2 linked regions of the Rhizobium rhizoryzae genome follow. The protein of the gene in region 2 interacts with the protein of the main gene of each other region in a pairwise test. Links are inferred from orthologs where the notes say so. Each region holds a gene or a part of one and is shown on either strand. Other genes may lie near its edges.

The links. The genes of interacting proteins can lie anywhere in the genome.
Region 1: the proteins of nuoG (region 2) and G6N80_RS12570 interact in binary tests that used the Escherichia coli proteins (3 or more experiments, as listed by UniProt). The link is inferred for Rhizobium rhizoryzae from one-to-one orthologs.

Annotation. Positions count from the first base shown.
Region 1 is NZ_CP049250.1:1,345,452-1,348,918, forward strand. The notes cover bases 3-2,827. They hold G6N80_RS12570 (formate dehydrogenase subunit gamma), read left to right. Parts: upstream 3-1,087; coding sequence 1,088-1,567; downstream 1,568-2,827. Other genes in these bases: G6N80_RS12565 (LysR family transcriptional regulator), read left to right, coding at 32-967; G6N80_RS12575 (formate dehydrogenase beta subunit), read left to right, coding at 1,564-2,827. In the rest of the region: more of G6N80_RS12575, read left to right, coding at 2,828-3,120; fdhF (formate dehydrogenase subunit alpha), read left to right, coding at 3,272-3,467. UniProt on the Escherichia coli protein: NDH-1 shuttles electrons from NADH, via FMN and iron-sulfur (Fe-S) centers, to quinones in the respiratory chain. The immediate electron acceptor for the enzyme in this species is believed to be ubiquinone.
Region 2 is NZ_CP049250.1:2,959,116-2,963,303, reverse strand. What follows is about bases 794-3,704. They hold nuoG (NADH-quinone oxidoreductase subunit NuoG), read left to right. Parts: upstream 794-1,163; coding sequence 1,164-3,245; downstream 3,246-3,704. Other genes in these bases: nuoH (NADH-quinone oxidoreductase subunit NuoH), read left to right, coding at 3,258-3,704; G6N80_RS20165 (hypothetical protein), read left to right, coding at 794-1,107. Also shown: NADH-quinone oxidoreductase subunit NuoF, read left to right, coding at 1-414; more of G6N80_RS20165, read left to right, coding at 526-793; more of nuoH, read left to right, coding at 3,705-4,188. UniProt on the Escherichia coli protein: NDH-1 shuttles electrons from NADH, via FMN and iron-sulfur (Fe-S) centers, to quinones in the respiratory chain. The immediate electron acceptor for the enzyme in this species is believed to be ubiquinone.

The sequences.
Region 1 (3,467 bases), 1.6 Mb from region 2 along the record:
GCGTCAGCAAGCGAATGGGGTCCTGACAGGCATGATCGATAAGCTCGAATTCTTCATTGCTTTGGCCGGTGCTGGTCATTTCGGTCGCGCCGCGGAGGAGTGTGGGGTCTCCCAGCCCACACTCTCGGCGGCCATTCGCCAGCTTGAAGACCAGCTGGGCGTCATTCTTGTCGTGCGCGGTTCCCGCTATCAGGGCCTTACACCCGAGGGACAGCGCGTGCTGGAATGGGCGCGACGGATCGTCAGCGATACCCGCACCATGCGCGAAGAGATGCGGGCCGCGCGGAAAGGTCTCGCCGGTCATATCCGGCTTGCCGTCATTCCCACTGCGCTGGCCATGGTGCCACGCCTCACGGAGCCATTTCAGGCGCGCCATCCGGCAGTTACGTTCTCTGTCACGTCGCGCACGTCACTCCTGGTGCTCAGTCAGCTGGAAAATCTCGAGATCGACGCCGGCATCACATACCTCGACAATGAACCGCTTGGCCGCGTGACGACGGTTCCGCTCTATTCGGAGCGGTATCACCTGATTGCCGCAACAGGAACGCCACTGGCAGACCAGGAATCGGTGACCTGGAAAGAGGTTTCCGCTCTTCGGCTTTGCCTATTGACGCCGGATATGCAAAACCGCCGCATCATCAACAAGCACATGGCAGAAGCTGGTGTCTGGGCCAAGCCAACGCTTGAATCGAATTCGATGATCGTGCTGTTTTCCCATATCAGGACCGGTCAATGGGCGTCGATCATGCCGCGTAACGTCGCGGAATCCTTTGGTTTTCCGGAACAGATCCGAATGGTTCCGATCGTCGAGCCAGATGCCGAACATCTGGTTGGGCTGGTCGCAACGCATCGCGAACCACATACTCCGCTGGTCTCTGCCCTGCTGCACGAGGCGCGATTGCGCGCTGCAGCATTGGATTTCGATAGAAATCTCCTATCGAGCGACGGAAAGCCGTTATTGACCTAGTGTCGGCAAATTCGCCATTCTTCGCAAAAGACAAATATACGTCGTCGCAGATGAGCGAGCCGACTTAACAGGAAGCTCTCTGGAGCGACCTGGGTCTTGTCGGTTTGGGAGGACTGACTGATGAACATTCGTGCCGTTGCCGTCGATGAGGCAACACGGGTTTCCGAGATCGTTGAAAGCTGTCGCCATCTGGAAGGGCCGCTTCTTCCTGTTCTTCATAAGGTGCAGGCTGAATTCGGTTTCGTTCCCGAGAGTGCAAAGCAAATCATCGCCAAAGCTCTCAACCTGTCACGGGCCGAGGTTCACGGGGTCGTCACCTTCTACCACGATTTTCGCGATCATCCTGCCGGACGGCATACGCTGAAGCTCTGTCGCGCCGAGGCTTGCCAGTCGATGGGCTGCGAGTCTCTGGCGGAGCAGATCAAGGCAAAGCTGGGCGTTGATTGGCATGGGACGACTTCGGACGGTGCGATCACGCTTGAGCCGGTCTTCTGTCTTGGCCTTTGTGCGCAGGCGCCTGCCGCGATGCTGGATGGCGATGTCTATGCCCGCCTGGACGAAGACTGTCTTGGCGAAATCCTGACGGAGGCGCGCCGATGAGTGTCACCGTTTTCGTTCCTCGCGATGCTGCCGCCCTGGCTGTTGGTGCTGACAGGGTTGCTGCGGCAATCGAGAAGGAAGCTGCCGCGCGCGGCGTGGATGTCCGCATCGTCCGCAACGGTTCGCGCGGCATGCTGTGGCTGGAAGTTCTGGTGGAGGTTCGCACTTCCAAGGGCCGTATAGCCTATGGACCGGTGAAAGCTTCCGATGCCGCATCTTTGTTCGATGCGGATTTTCTGAGTGGCGGCGATCACCCGCTTTGTCATGGGCTGACCAAGGAAATCCCGTTCCTCAAAAGCCAGACGCGGCTGACATTCGCCCGCTGTGGTGTGACGGATCCATTGTCGCTCGAAGACTACCGGCATTACCAGGGCATGAAGGGTCTGGCCAACGCGCTTGCCATGGCGCCTGCAGATATCGTGAAACAGGTGACCGATAGTGGCCTGCGTGGTCGAGGTGGTGCAGGCTTCCCGACCGGTATCAAGTGGAAGACGGTTGCAGATGCTGTCGGCGACCAGAAATACATCGTTTGCAATGCAGACGAGGGTGATAGCGGCACGTTCGCAGACCGGATGATCATGGAAGGGGACCCCTTCGTCCTGATTGAAGGCATGGTGATCGCGGGCATAGCGGTCGGAGCGACCAAGGGTTACATCTATACCCGGTCCGAATATCCGCATGCGATTGCGACCATGAGCGAGGCAATCGAGGTCGCCCGCCGGGAAGGCATTCTTGGCTCGTCGGTGTTAGGATCTGCTTACGCATTCGACATGGAGGTGCGCGTTGGGGCCGGTGCCTATGTCTGCGGTGAGGAAACATCCCTGCTGAACAGCCTGGAAGGCAAGCGAGGCGTCGTACGTGCCAAGCCTCCATTGCCAGCGCTTCAGGGCCTGTTCGGCAAGCCCACTGTCGTCAACAATGTTATGTCCCTTGCATCGATCCCGGTCATCATGGATCGGGGCGCCGCCTTCTATCGTGACTTCGGCGTCGGTCGTTCACATGGGACGATCCCGATCCAGCTCGCCGGTAACCTGAAGCATGGCGGGCTTTACGAGACCGCGTTTGGCCTGCCGCTTGGCCAGCTGATCAACGAAATCGGTGGCGGCACGATCTCCGGGCGTCCGGTCAAGGCCGTTCAGGTCGGCGGGCCTCTGGGCGCCTACTTCCCGCCTTCGCTCTTCGAGACAATTTTCGATTATGAGGCTTTTGCGGCGGCAGGCGGCCTGATCGGTCATGCTGGTGTCGTGGTTTTCGATGATACGGCGGATATGCTCAAGCAGGCGCGGTTCGCCATGGAGTTCTGTGCGGTCGAAAGCTGCGGCAAGTGCACGCCCTGCCGCATCGGCTCGACGCGTGGCGTCGAGACGGTCGACAAGATCGCGCGCGGCATCGAGCCGGAGAAGAACAAGGTGCTGCTGGAAGATCTCTGCAACACCATGAAGTTCGGTTCGCTCTGTGCACTTGGCGGCTTTACGCCTTACCCGGTCATGAGCGCGCTGACACATTTCCCGGAGGATTTCGCACCTGCACCGGTGAGGGAGGCGGCAGAATGAGTGACGGTTCTACTTCGTCATCCTCGGGCCTGTCCCGAGGATCTACCGAGCTTTCCACGCGGGTAACGTTCCCGGCTGAACCGGCTTTCAATATTCAGACGCAGCAGATCCTCGGGACAAGCCCGAGGATGACGGCGGAAAGGTAAGCGCCATGCCCCTCGTTCCTGAAATCGATTACGGTACACCCGCATCCAGATCCAGAGAGATGGTAACGCTGACCATCGATGGTTGCGAGGTCACGGTGCCAGCCGGAACCTCCATCATGCGCGCCTCCATGGAGGCCGGTATCCAGGTGCCTAAACTCTGCGCGACCGACATGGTCGATGCATTCGGATCCTGCCGCCTCT
Region 2 (4,188 bases):
ATGGCCGATGCGATCATGGACTTTGACGGCATGCGCGAAGTGAAGTCGTCCTTCGGGACAGGCGGCATGATCGTGATGGATAAATCCACGGATATCATCAAGGCGATCTGGCGTATTGCTGCGTTCTTCAAACACGAAAGCTGCGGTCAGTGCACGCCTTGCCGGGAAGGCACCGGCTGGATGATGCGTGTTCTCGAGCGGATGGTGAAGGGGCAGGCGCAGAAGCGCGAGATCGATATGCTGTTCCAGGTGTCGAAGCAGATCGAGGGCCACACAATCTGTGCACTCGGCGATGCTGCGGCTTGGCCTATCCAGGGTCTGATCCGCAATTTCCGATCTGACATCGAGAAGCGGATCGATCAATACACGGCAAACGCTACCAGCCATGGCGCTGTCATGGAAGCTGCGGAGTAATCAATGGTCGGTGCGGGCAACGAAAATGGTAATTCTGATGCGAAGAAGAATTCTTCGCTCGGGTTCACTTTGCCTTTTTCCGACCATGCACCGGCGAGTCCCTTGGAGTTGATGACGGCTGCCACCGCCGCTGGTCTTGCGTTGAGCAACCAGTTCGCGGGCGCCTTTTTCGGCATCATGCAGGCCGCTATGGCGGCAACTGCAACTACCGAGCAACGGCAGGCAGAAGATGACAAGCTTTCTGGTGCGGTGAAGGACGCGGGTCGAACCGACGAAGTCAGGACAGTTGCGGTAGCGATGGATGTGGCTTCGGATGCATCGCAAGAGGTATCTCCGAGCACCAGCGCTCCCGCGGTAAAGCTTCAAGCAAAGTCAAAGCAGAAGGTTTCTGAGACGCAAGGTGCACCCAAGCCCGCCAAGGTAGGGCGTAGCAAGGCTACCGCTTCACCGGCTTCGGTCGGTGGGAGCAAGCGTCTCAGCAGCAGAACTGGAAAGCAGCCGGATGATCTTAAGGCAATTTCGGGTATCGGCCCGAAGTTGGAGGTATTGCTCAATGGCATGGGTGTCGTGCGCATTGAGGATATTGCAGCATGGACTGATAAGGAAGTAGAGCATTTCGACCGGGAGCTGGGACTTGACGGTCGGATTGCCAAGGACGATTGGATCGCGCAGGCAAAGGCGCTGCTGCGGTAACGGAATGTGTCACCAGCCTGAAAGGGCAGGGGACTGGAAACAGGACGTAAGTGACGATGGTTAAGCTCAAGGTTGACGGCAAAGAGATAGAGGTTCCCGATCACTTCACGCTTTTGCAAGCGTGCGAGGAGGCGGGTGCCGAAGTGCCGCGTTTCTGTTTCCATGAGCGCTTGTCGGTGGCGGGCAACTGCCGCATGTGCCTTATCGAGGTAAAGGGCGGACCGCCAAAGCCGGCTGCCTCCTGCGCCATGGGCGTGCGCGATATTCGCGGTGGTCCGAACGGCGAACTTCCTGAAGTCTTCACCAACACACCGATGGTGAAGAAGGCCCGGGAAGGGGTCATGGAATTCCTGCTCATCAATCATCCGCTTGATTGTCCGATCTGCGACCAGGGCGGCGAGTGTGATCTGCAGGATCAGGCAATGGCCTTCGGTATGGACGCTTCCCGCTATGCCGAAAACAAGCGGGCTGTTGAAGACAAATATATCGGCCCGCTCGTCAAGACGGTGATGAACCGCTGCATCCATTGCACGCGTTGCGTTCGTTTCACGACGGAAGTGGGTGGCATCTCCGAGCTAGGCCTGATCGGTCGCGGCGAAGACGCGGAAATCACGACCTATCTCGAGCATGCAATGACGTCCGAACTACAGGGCAATGTCATTGATCTCTGCCCGGTCGGTGCACTGACGTCACGTCCGTTCGCCTTCACGGCGCGTCCTTGGGAACTGGGCAAGACCGAATCGATTGATGTGATGGATGCTGTTGGCTCTGCAATCCGGGTCGATACGCGCGGTCGCGAAGTGATGCGCATCATGCCTCGCGTGAACGAGGAAGTGAATGAAGAATGGATCTCTGATAAAACCCGCTTCATCTGGGATGGTCTGAAGACCCAGCGTCTCGATCGTCCCTATGTCCGTCGCGACGGTCGCTTGCAGCCCACCACCTGGGCGGACGCTTTCCAGACGATCAAGACGGCGGTTTCGGCAACGACCGGTGCCCGTATCGGCGCGATCGCAGGTGATCTTGCGAGCGTTGAAGAAATGTACGCGCTCAAGCAACTCCTGAACGCACTTGGTTCGCAGAATCTCGATTGTCGTCAGGATGGTTCGAAGCTGGATCCGGCCTTTGGTCGTTCAAGCTACATCTTTAATCCGACCATCCAAGGTATTGAAAACGCTGACGCACTCCTGCTCATCGGCGCCAATCCCCGAGTGGAAGCTGCCGTTCTGAACGCCCGTATCCGTAAACGCTGGCGTCGCGGCAATTTCCCGATTGCTGTGATCGGCGAAGCGGCTGAGCTGCGTTACCCTTATGAGTATCTCGGTGCTGGTCCGGAAACCCTTGCCGAACTGGCCAACGGATCCCATGGATTCCTCGAGAAACTGCGCAACGCGAAAAAGCCCATGATTGTCGTGGGACCCGGCGCTCTGACGAGAGACGACGGAGCGAGCATCCTTGCTTCTGCCGCCTCGATCGCAAGTGCTGTTGGTGCAGTGAGCGAAGACTGGAATGGCTTCGGTGTGCTCCATACTGCCGCTTCGCGTGTTGGTGGACTGGATCTCGGTTTCGTTCCGGGCGCTAACGGTGCCAATGCCGCCACCATGCTGCGGTCGATGGACGTACTCTTCCTGTTGGGCGCTGACGAAATGGAGTTTTCCACAAAGCATGCCAAGTGCACCGTCTATATCGGTAGTCACGGCGATGCTGGCGCGCATGGCGCAGACGTGATCCTCCCCGGCGCTGCCTATACGGAAAAGTCCGGCACTTGGGTCAATCTCGAGGGGCGGGTGCAGATGGGTAATCGTGCGGGCTTTGCGCCTGGCGATGCTCGCGAAGAATGGGCCATCATCCGTGCGCTTTCGGACGTTCTCGGCAAGAAGCTACCCTTTGATTCGCTTTCGGCTCTTCGTCGCCAGCTGTATGTAGCGCACCCTCATTTCAACGCGCTGGACGAAATTGCTCCGGCTCCGAGCAATGAGATTGCAGAGCTTGCAAAAAAACCGGTGAGCTTGGGCAAGTCTGGGTTTGCGTCTTCGGTCAAAGACTTCTATCTCACGAACCCAATTGCACGTGCTTCGGCCGTGATGGCGGAATGTTCGGCACTGGCCCGCAACAATTTCAAGGCTGCGGCAGAGTAAAGGCTGGAAAACATGGACTCCTTCTTTTTGACTTACGTCTGGCCAGCGATTGTTATGATCGGCCAGTCCCTGTTGCTCCTCGTATGCCTGCTCGTGTTCATCGCCTATATCCTGCTGGCCGATCGCAAGATCTGGGCAGCGGTACAGTTGCGCCGTGGACCTAACGTGGTGGGCCCGTTCGGCCTTTTCCAGTCGTTTGCCGATCTTTTGAAGTTCGTATTCAAAGAGCCGATCATTCCGGCCGGCGCGAACAAAGGCGTGTTCCTGCTGGCGCCGCTCGTGTCGGTTACCCTTGCGCTCGCGACCTGGGCCGTCATCCCGTTCAACGAAAACTGGGTAATCGCCAATATCAACGTCGGCATCCTTTACGTCTTCGCCATTTCCTCGCTGGAAGTCTACGGCGTAATCATGTCTGGCTGGGCGTCCAACTCCAAATATCCCTTCCTTGGCGCACTGCGCTCTGCGGCGCAGATGGTATCTTATGAAGTCTCGATCGGCTTCGTGATCGTGACGGTTCTGCTGTGCGTCGGTTCTTTGAACCTGACGGACATTGTCCTTGCGCAAAAGACCGGCATAGGCACGGCAGTCGGATTGCCAGCCTCGTTCCTTGATTGGCACTGGCTCGTCCTGTTCCCGATGTTCGTGATCTTCTTCATTTCCGGCCTCGCTGAAACGAACCGCCCTCCGTTCGATCTACCGGAAGCAGAATCCGAACTCGTGGCCGGCTACATGGTGGAGTACTCCTCTGCGCCTTACATGATGTTGATGCTCGGCGAATACGCCGCCATCCTGCTGATCTGCTCGCTGACGACCATCCTGTTCCTGGGAGGCTGGCTCCCGCCGGTTGATGTCTGGTTCTTGAACTGGGTGCCGGGCATCGTGTGGTTCATCCTCAAGGGAACATTCGTCTTTTTCATGTTCGCAATGGTCAAGGCGTTTGTTC